Regions from separate parts of the Peribacillus asahii genome, predicted to be linked through region 1. Evidence: riboswitches for the same ligand, from Rfam matches in the RefSeq annotation. Region 1 holds a riboswitch; the other holds the start of a gene.

Region 1 (4,221 bases):
ATTGATAGCATAAAGATTTACCTGTACCCGTTGGCAGCATGGCCAATAGATGTTGTCCTGCTAATAAGGAAGAAATCACTTCCTTCTGCCCTGGCCGAAATTCAGTAAATCCAAAGTAGTGTTCCAGTATTTCTTCCAAAGAATTCACAATTCGTCACCCGCTTTCGCTAATACAAGCCGAATTTGAAAAAAGCTAATAGCTTCATCTGCTAACGATTGCCTAATAGCCTTTAGCTGTTTTGTTTGAAGCTTCTTCATTACCTGCAGTATTTTCTCTTCCACAGCACTCGTCACATATTCATGAATCGGAAATTGTTTATCCACTAATACAATTTCAACGAGATGGTCTTCAATTGTATTAACCTTCAAGCGACGAATGTTCGCAATTTCAGTTAGCGTTCGACCTGCTTGAATAAACTGTAGCGTCGTTTGTGTAGACTGCGTTAAACGGGACTGCTGTAAATCTCCTATAAGAGAAGATAAAAGGCGATATTGCGTAAATGTTTTCTCTATTTCATAAAACATCCAGTGCAGGGATTCTAGAAATACATAACGCACATACCACTCATCAAGCTGCATCGTTTTTGAAATTTGGTCAAAAGTCTGTCCTACCCGATTTATACCTGTTAATTTTCTAACAAAAATCGTTTGATGCCTATCACTTTGTCTCTCCAATAAATCGGTTAACTCTTCATACAAATGCTGAGCCATCAACTCTCGATTTTGACGATTCTTTTGTAAAAATTGTTTTACGGATTGTTGAATTTTAGTATGCCGTTGAATCGGATAAAACTTGGTTTCATTGTGAACAATATGGGAGAGCGTTTGAATTAACAAATTCAATCTGCCCCAAAAAACAGGAGCCACATTTTGATACTTCCATCCATTTAATCGAGTTGGGATTGGTTCACATTGAGCAAGCTCTTCCTCTCCACTTTGTGTAATAATAAAAACATCTGATTTTTCCTTAGCTGTAATCCAACCATGTTCAACAAGATTTTGGATGGTATCAACCAGCTGTTTTCGAGTAAAGTGAGGAATTGTTCCAAAAACATTAGTCAAACGAAATAAATGAGCATCTTGAATAGTTTGTGAAGATTTTTTTCCTTGCAACATATGATAAATGGCATAAATGGATCGCTCACCTTGAAATTTTTTGATTGTATGGAGGATGATAACTTGCAAATAATTTGCCAAATGTACACTCACACCCTTTGTTTTCCCTAATGATGCTTTCATTGTAACAAAGATGGAGATAAAGTGTATTTCTAATCCTCCAAATAAGACAAATTTTGTTCTTTTTTAGCAAATAAAAAGTACATGATATTTCATTTGTTGGTTATTCGTATACCATGAGGAATTTTTTAGCTAGATTTCCTATTGAAAAATGCGGAATTCAGCCGTACAATAGGAATAAGGTGAAACTATGTGAATAAATAACTCATGTTATTATCCAATTAGGAGGAGTTTTATATATGGCAAAATTTACAATCGTCGATAAAGATACATGCATCGCATGTGGCGCATGCGGCGCAGCTGCCCCAGATATTTATGATTACGATGATGAAGGCATTGCTTTCGTAACTTTAGATGATAACCAAGGAACAGTTGAAGTTCCAGATGTTTTACTAGATGATATGATGGATGCATTTGAAGGCTGCCCAACAGATTCTATTAAAGTGGCTGATGAAGCATTTGACGGCGATGCACTAAAATTCGAATAAAAGAACAAGCCATTTCCCTACACAGAAATGGCTTTTTTTTAACTTTGCTAATCGAACGATTCGAGATTCACTTCATGCAAAACTATCGTTCCCATCCATCTTTTAGCATATCCTTACCCCATACTATTTAGTCAAATTAGACAAAAAAAATCGAACGGTAAACGTTCGATTTTTTTCTTCATATATTTTTATATAAGGCTTGTTTATTAAGCCACGTTTGCATTTTAGCAAAAATCAACATAAACACAACTGTAATCAATATACCTTTTATAAGGTTAAATGGCAAAATAGCAGTCGTGACAAATGTTCGAGCCTCTGAACCAGACATCGCCTCTGCTCCTAAGAAAAATGTATAGGCAGGTAAGAAGATATAATAATTTAAAACACTCATCAACACAGCCATTGAAATCGTTCCAGCAAATAACCCAAAAGTCATTCCTCTTACAGAACGAATTTTTTTATATACATAGTAGGTTGGTAAAACAAATAAAATCCCTGCTGTAAAGTTCGCAATATGTCCGACTGGAATCGCTGTTAAACTTCCTGTCATAATCGCATCTAACAAGTTTTTAACAAATTCTACTAGTATTCCTGCTCCAGGACCAAAGATTATCGCAGCAATTAAAGCGGGAATATCACTAAAATCCACATTCAAAAAAACTGGGAACCCCGGAAACGGAAAGTTCAGGAGCATCAAAACATAAGAGACGCTCGTAAGCATTGCTAAAGTCACTAACTTTTGTACCTTCATCATTCTCTCTCCTTCTTTTTCTAATCTACTCCGAAAAAGAGGACAAGTTCTGTTAAACGGTTTGTGTCCAATAAAAAACCCTTTAATTCCGATGGAATTAAAAGGAGAAATTAAAGGATTCGACAAACACACGCTCAATATATCATCTTTTGAACGTCTACAAGAACCTCCATCTTCTCCCATCCAGACTATACTGTCGGCTTTGGAATCTCACCAAATCCTGCCTTAACCAAGGCTCGCGGGCTGAGAAGGAATCTCCTTCATCACCGCCGGTGGGGAATCACACCCCGCCCCGAAGATAGACCTATAAAATTATTATACTACTACGCATTTATTATATCTGTTTTTTCTTTATTTGAATAGCTTTTTTCTAAAATTAACCAGGTTAAAAAATTTCCCTTACATAATCAAAAAAGAATGAGCCTTCTCTCTTCATTATAATAGAAATACAATATTTAACAATCAAACATTATTCGTTTATGTGAAATGATAACGCAAACAAAAAATGTTTTTTGAATAAAAATGTCATAAAATACGTATAATTATATATCTCACATTACATTTATTCGCTTTTTATACTCCCTTGCCTAATCCCCATAACATTGACAGTTATCCGTTCCGATTGTAAAATTAACTGAAGTTTAAGATAATTTTTTCTAGGAAGGTGTTCATGACGTGTATCGCATTTTAGTAGCAGATGCCATCAAACCTGAAGGATTAGGACCCCTATTAGAAGCAACCCACATTGAACTTATTCAAAAAACCGTCGGCGAAGCAGAGAAGCAGCTTGACCAAATTGATGCAATTCTAGTTCGAAGTGCAACAAAAGTAACCGAAGAATTAATGGAACGCATGCCGCAATTAAAGATTATTGCACGTGCAGGGGTTGGTGTTGATAACATTGACATTCCAGCCGCAACCAAACGTGGAATTGTTGTTGTAAATGCTCCAGATGGAAATACCATTTCTACATGTGAGCATACATTTGCAATGATGTCTTCTCTTGTCCGTCACATCCCACAAGCATTTACTTCTTTAAAGGCTGGAGAATGGAAACGTTCTTCTTTCACAGGTATTGAACTCCGCGGAAAAACACTTGGTATTGTTGGATTCGGTCGTATCGGTGGAGAACTCGCAAAGCGTGCAAAAGCATTCGGAATGGAAGTTGTTGTATTTGATCCATTCTTAACAACTGACCGTGCTAAGAAGATGGCCGTTACAGTCCTACCGTTAGCAGAACTATTACCTAAAGCCGATATTATTACGGTGCATACCCCCTTAACAAATGAAACAAGAGGTTTAATCAATGAGGAAAACTTAAAAACTTGTAAAAAAGGCGTATATTTCTTAAATTGCGCTCGTGGTGGAATCATCGATGAAGATGATTTATATGAAGCAATTATCGAAGGACAAGTAGCCGGAGCAGCACTTGACGTCTTCGTTGAAGAGCCGCCGCATGGCCACAAATTATTAGAGCTTGATCAAGTGATTGCAACACCCCATTTAGGTGCTTCAACAAAAGAAGCTCAATTAAATGTAGCTGTTCAAGTCGCTCAAGAAGTTCTGACTTATCTGAATGGAAATCCTGTTTCTAATTCTATTAACTTGCCCGCTATTTCAAAAGAAGTATTTGATAAAGTTCAACCATTCTATCAACTTGTACAACATATAGGTATGATTGCTTCTCAACTCATCAAAGAAGGCATTCAGGAAATTTCAGTAACATATGCTGGTGAATCTTTAGAT
Region 2 (4,221 bases), 2.1 Mb from region 1:
AAGCTTCTTTGCGATTAAAGGAATTTCAAAAGCTCCCGGTACCCAAGCTACATCGATGTCTGCTTCTTCTACACCGTGACGCTTCAAGCCGTCAAGCGCTCCGTCCAATAACTTACTCACAATAAATTCATTAAATCTTCCAACTACTATACCAATTTTTAATCCTGTTCCAATTAACTGTGCTTCAAAATGTTGTCCCATTTTCGTTCCCCCTAATATAATTCAGTATGATTTAGTTCACTTCAGCTGTTACACGTGAAGCTTGTTGTTTACGATAACGAATTAAATCTGCAATCGTGATAAATTTTAATTGAAATTCTTCTGCAACTTTGACTAAGTCAGGCACTCGTGCCATCGTACCGTCCTCTTTCATAATTTCACAAATCACTCCAGCTGGAGCTGCTCCACATAATTTAGCTAAGTCGACCGCAGCCTCTGTATGGCCTGCTCTTTGCAGCACACCGCCCGCCTTTGCTACAATTGGAAAAGTATGACCAGGGCGTTTAAAATCCTCGGCTACAGCCTCATCATCTAGAAGAGCATTTACTGTAATCGAACGATCAAAAGCACTAATGCCAGTTGAATTACTTCTATGATCAACACTTACTGTAAAAGCCGTACCATGTGGATCGGTATTTACCTCAACCATCGGATGTAAATTTAACTTTTGTGCGCGTTCTTCAGTAATCGCTGTGCAAACAAGACCTCTTCCATATGTAGCCATGAAATTAATCGCTTCCGGGGTTGCTTTTTCCGCTAGAACAATAAAATCCCCTTCGTTTTCACGATTTTCATCATCCACCACAATAATTGGTTTTCCTGCTTTTAAATCTGCTAATGCCTCTTCAATCGTATTAAACACTCTACTCACCTCTTAGTAAAATCCATTTTCAGCTAAAAAACTTTTGGTTAATGATTGTTTTGGTTTATTTGTCTGTAGGTGCTGCACGATATATTTACCAATCATATCATTTTCGATATTAACAATATCCCCTACACCTTTCTGTCCGATAATCGTGTCTTGAAACGTTAACGGAATTAATGAAACTGTTAATAGGTTGCCCTGAATATCAAAAATAGTTAAGCTCGTTCCATCAATAGCTACAGAACCTCTTGGGATACAATATTGACTCAAGCCTTCTTGAAGCTCGATTGTGAAGTACACGGCATTTTCTTTCGGTTGTTTTTTAATAATCGTCCCTGTCCCATCAATATGTCCTGAAACAAAATGACCACCGAATCTGCCTTGTGCACTCATTGCTCTTTCTAAATTGATAGGAGAACCAGGTTTTAATAATTGGATAGACGATGCTTTTACCGTTTCTGGCATTACATCAACAGTAAATGTATTAGTTGTAAAAGAAGTAACGGTTAAACAAACACCATTTACTGCAATACTGTCTCCAAGATGAACATCTTCCACAATTTTCTCTGAAGAAATCGTTATCTCCATGCTCTGCTTGCCTTTCTTTAACGATTGAACAACACCGATGTCTTCAATAATTCCAGTAAACATGTCTTCACCTCTTTTGCCGAAAAATAAAAACCCCATAGAGATACCTACAGGGTTTGCGGGAGTATATGGTGAAAAAAATGTATACTTAAATAAACCTTTAACTTCGAGTTCTCAAAATTTAAAGGATACACTCATACATTTTAAAAAATTCCACACGTCCTTCTCCCATCCAGACTTTACTGTCGGCTTTGGAATCTCACCAAATCCTGCCTTAAAAAGGCTCGCGGGCTTAGAATTGCTTCATCACCGCCGGTTGGGATTTACACCCGACCCCGAAGGACAAACTATTTATAACTTACAGTTAGTTTATCACGATAAAGTTATATTGTAAATTACTTACTCTCAATCTCATAACTGCTAAAAGCGGAAGAAGAATAAATTCGCCTTCCGCTTGTATGGTTCACTTATTTTGCATCTACAATCTGTCCAGCATAAAACTCTTTTTTTTGTAGAGAAAGCTCCAGTTCACGAGCAATCTTCTTTAATTCACGCTCTTCTCGTTCCGTAACAATTGACATCACTGTTCCATCTGCGCCCGCGCGGCCTGTTCGACCAGAGCGATGTACATACTGATCTATGCTATTTGCTAAATCAACATGAATGACCGTCGTTAATCCTTTAATATCTAAACCGCGGGCCGCTACATCTGTCGCTAAAAGCAGTGGATGTTTGCCTGATTTCAATTTACGTAAAGCTTTTTCACGATCTACTTTGTTAGATTCTCCATGAAGCAGCCCCACTTCAACCTCTTTATATTTTAGCTTTTCTCCAATAACATTGAGCTCTCCGATATCATTGATAAAGGCTAGCCCTTTCATACCCTCTAAGCGAGAAATTTTCTCTAAAATTTTGAACTTATCACGTTTTTCTACAACAAAGTACATGTGATCTACTTTCGATTGCATTTTCTCACTTTTATCGACTTTAATCGTAACAGGCTCATTCATAAAGGCACGGGCTGCTTGTTCTATTTCTTGTGGTAATGTTGCCGAAAACATCATCACTTGGCGATCTTTTAACGTTGTCTTCACAATATTACGGATTGTTGTAAGATGCTCTGGAACAAGCAATTGATCTCCTTCGTCTAACACGATCGTTTTCACTTCATGCATTTTTAACTTCTTTTGAGTAATAAGTTCCTGTATACGTCCTGGTGTCCCAGCAATAATTTGAGGGCGTTTTTTTAGTTTTTCTAATTGACGCTTCACATTTGCGCCTCCAATAAATGCCGCACCATTAATACTGCTGCCTTGTGACCAAATACGAACCTCTTCATTAATCTGCATCACAAGCTCACGAGAGGAAGCCAGAATAAGAGCTTGTGGGGATGATTGATCAGGGTCTATTTTTTCAAGTAACGGAAGTAAATAAGCAAGTGTCTTTCCTGTTCCCGTTGGTGATTCAGCGATTACATCTTTTCCTTCCATAATTTGCGGAATAGCTTTCAGTTGAATGGGAGTTGCTTGGGCAAAGCCCGATTTATTCCAAGCTTGCTGGATAAATGGTTTCATCTTTTCAAGTAATGCAGGTGTATTGCTCATTTTCTTCTCCTTTTATCTAAAAAAATCAATTACCTAGTTTATAGTACCACTTGTTCCTTTGCTAGTGGAATCCGAATCGTTACTAACGTTCCCTTGTTTTTTTCACTTTTAAAGAAAATCTCTCCATGGTGCCTATGAATAATCTTTTGACATACAGCCAGCCCAATACCTGTACCTTTTTCTTTTGTTGAATAAAAAAGCTGACCAATCCGTTGTAATCGTTCAGGCTCCATCCCAATCCCATTATCCTGAACCGTTAAAACAGCTGTATCTTTTTCTATTCTTAACACAACGTTAATCTTCCCATGTTCTGTAATTGCTTCAATGCTATTTTTAATAATATTAATTAATACCTGCTTCATCTGCGATTCATCAGCCATAATAAGAACAGGCCGTGGAACTTCTTCATAGCACAACTCAACATTATCAAGATTTGTTTGTGCTGTCATCAGTGTAAATACTTGTCGAATACTTTCTCTTACATCAATTTTTTTATAAGTGACTTCTTGCGTTTTCCCTAAAATCAATAGTTCACTTGAAATGGTATTAATACGTTCGACCTCTTGCAAAATAATATCTAGATGCTCATCATTCAATTCTCTCGTATATTGCATCAACTGAATAAAGCCTTTTAAAGAGGTAAGCGGGTTACGGATTTCATGAGCAACCGCTGCAGCTAAATGACCTATTACAGATGTTCTTTCTGACATAATCAATAGCTCTTCTTCTCTGCGAAGACCCGTAACATCTCTGGCAATTGCATAAACGCCAATAACATCTCCTTGGATAATAATAGGGACAAAAGAACAACGCGTAAATTTAATCTCTCCCTTTGCATCTCGAATCGCTGTTTCAAAATCCAAAGCCTCTTTATTAGTTGCTCGTCTATAACAATGAATCACTTTACCAAGGTCCTCACTATTGATGAGCATACTCGCTGAATGTTTATTTAATCCTTCTAGATCATATCCAAATAAAGCCTTTGCTTGCGGATTCATTGAAATAACTTTCCCTTTAAGATTCAACTCTAGAACAGCATCAATATTATACATGAACAAAGATTGGTATTGCTCGTCTCTTACCTGTAGTTCCTTTTGCGAATTCAATAGTTTCTTTGTCCAATACACTATCGTACTATATAAAACAGCTCCAGTTATTATGATA

Evidence for each region. Region 1 has a riboswitch for FMN ahead of BAOM_RS16435 (ECF transporter S component). Riboswitches for the same ligand answer to the same signal wherever they lie in the genome.
Region 2: another riboswitch for FMN. It lies ahead of ribE (riboflavin synthase); the one in region 1 lies ahead of BAOM_RS16435 (ECF transporter S component).

Annotation. Positions count from the first base shown of each region.
Region 1 covers NZ_CP026095.1:3,332,218-3,336,438, forward strand. Annotated here, with positions in the region: gene BAOM_RS16420 (RecQ family ATP-dependent DNA helicase) at 1-148, opposite strand, end outside; gene BAOM_RS16425 (YpbB family protein) at 145-1,197, opposite strand; gene BAOM_RS16430 (ferredoxin) at 1,476-1,724, shown strand; gene BAOM_RS16435 (ECF transporter S component) at 1,903-2,478, opposite strand; FMN riboswitch at 2,643-2,779, opposite strand; gene serA (phosphoglycerate dehydrogenase) at 3,151-4,221, shown strand, end outside.
Region 2 covers NZ_CP026095.1:597,262-601,482, reverse strand. Annotated here, with positions in the region: gene ribH (6,7-dimethyl-8-ribityllumazine synthase) at 1-201, opposite strand, end outside; partial or broken gene ribB (3,4-dihydroxy-2-butanone-4-phosphate synthase) at 239-862, opposite strand; gene ribE (riboflavin synthase) at 875-1,516, opposite strand; FMN riboswitch at 1,670-1,800, opposite strand; gene BAOM_RS03015 (DEAD/DEAH box helicase) at 1,921-3,057, opposite strand; gene BAOM_RS03010 (ATP-binding protein) at 3,096-4,221, opposite strand, start outside.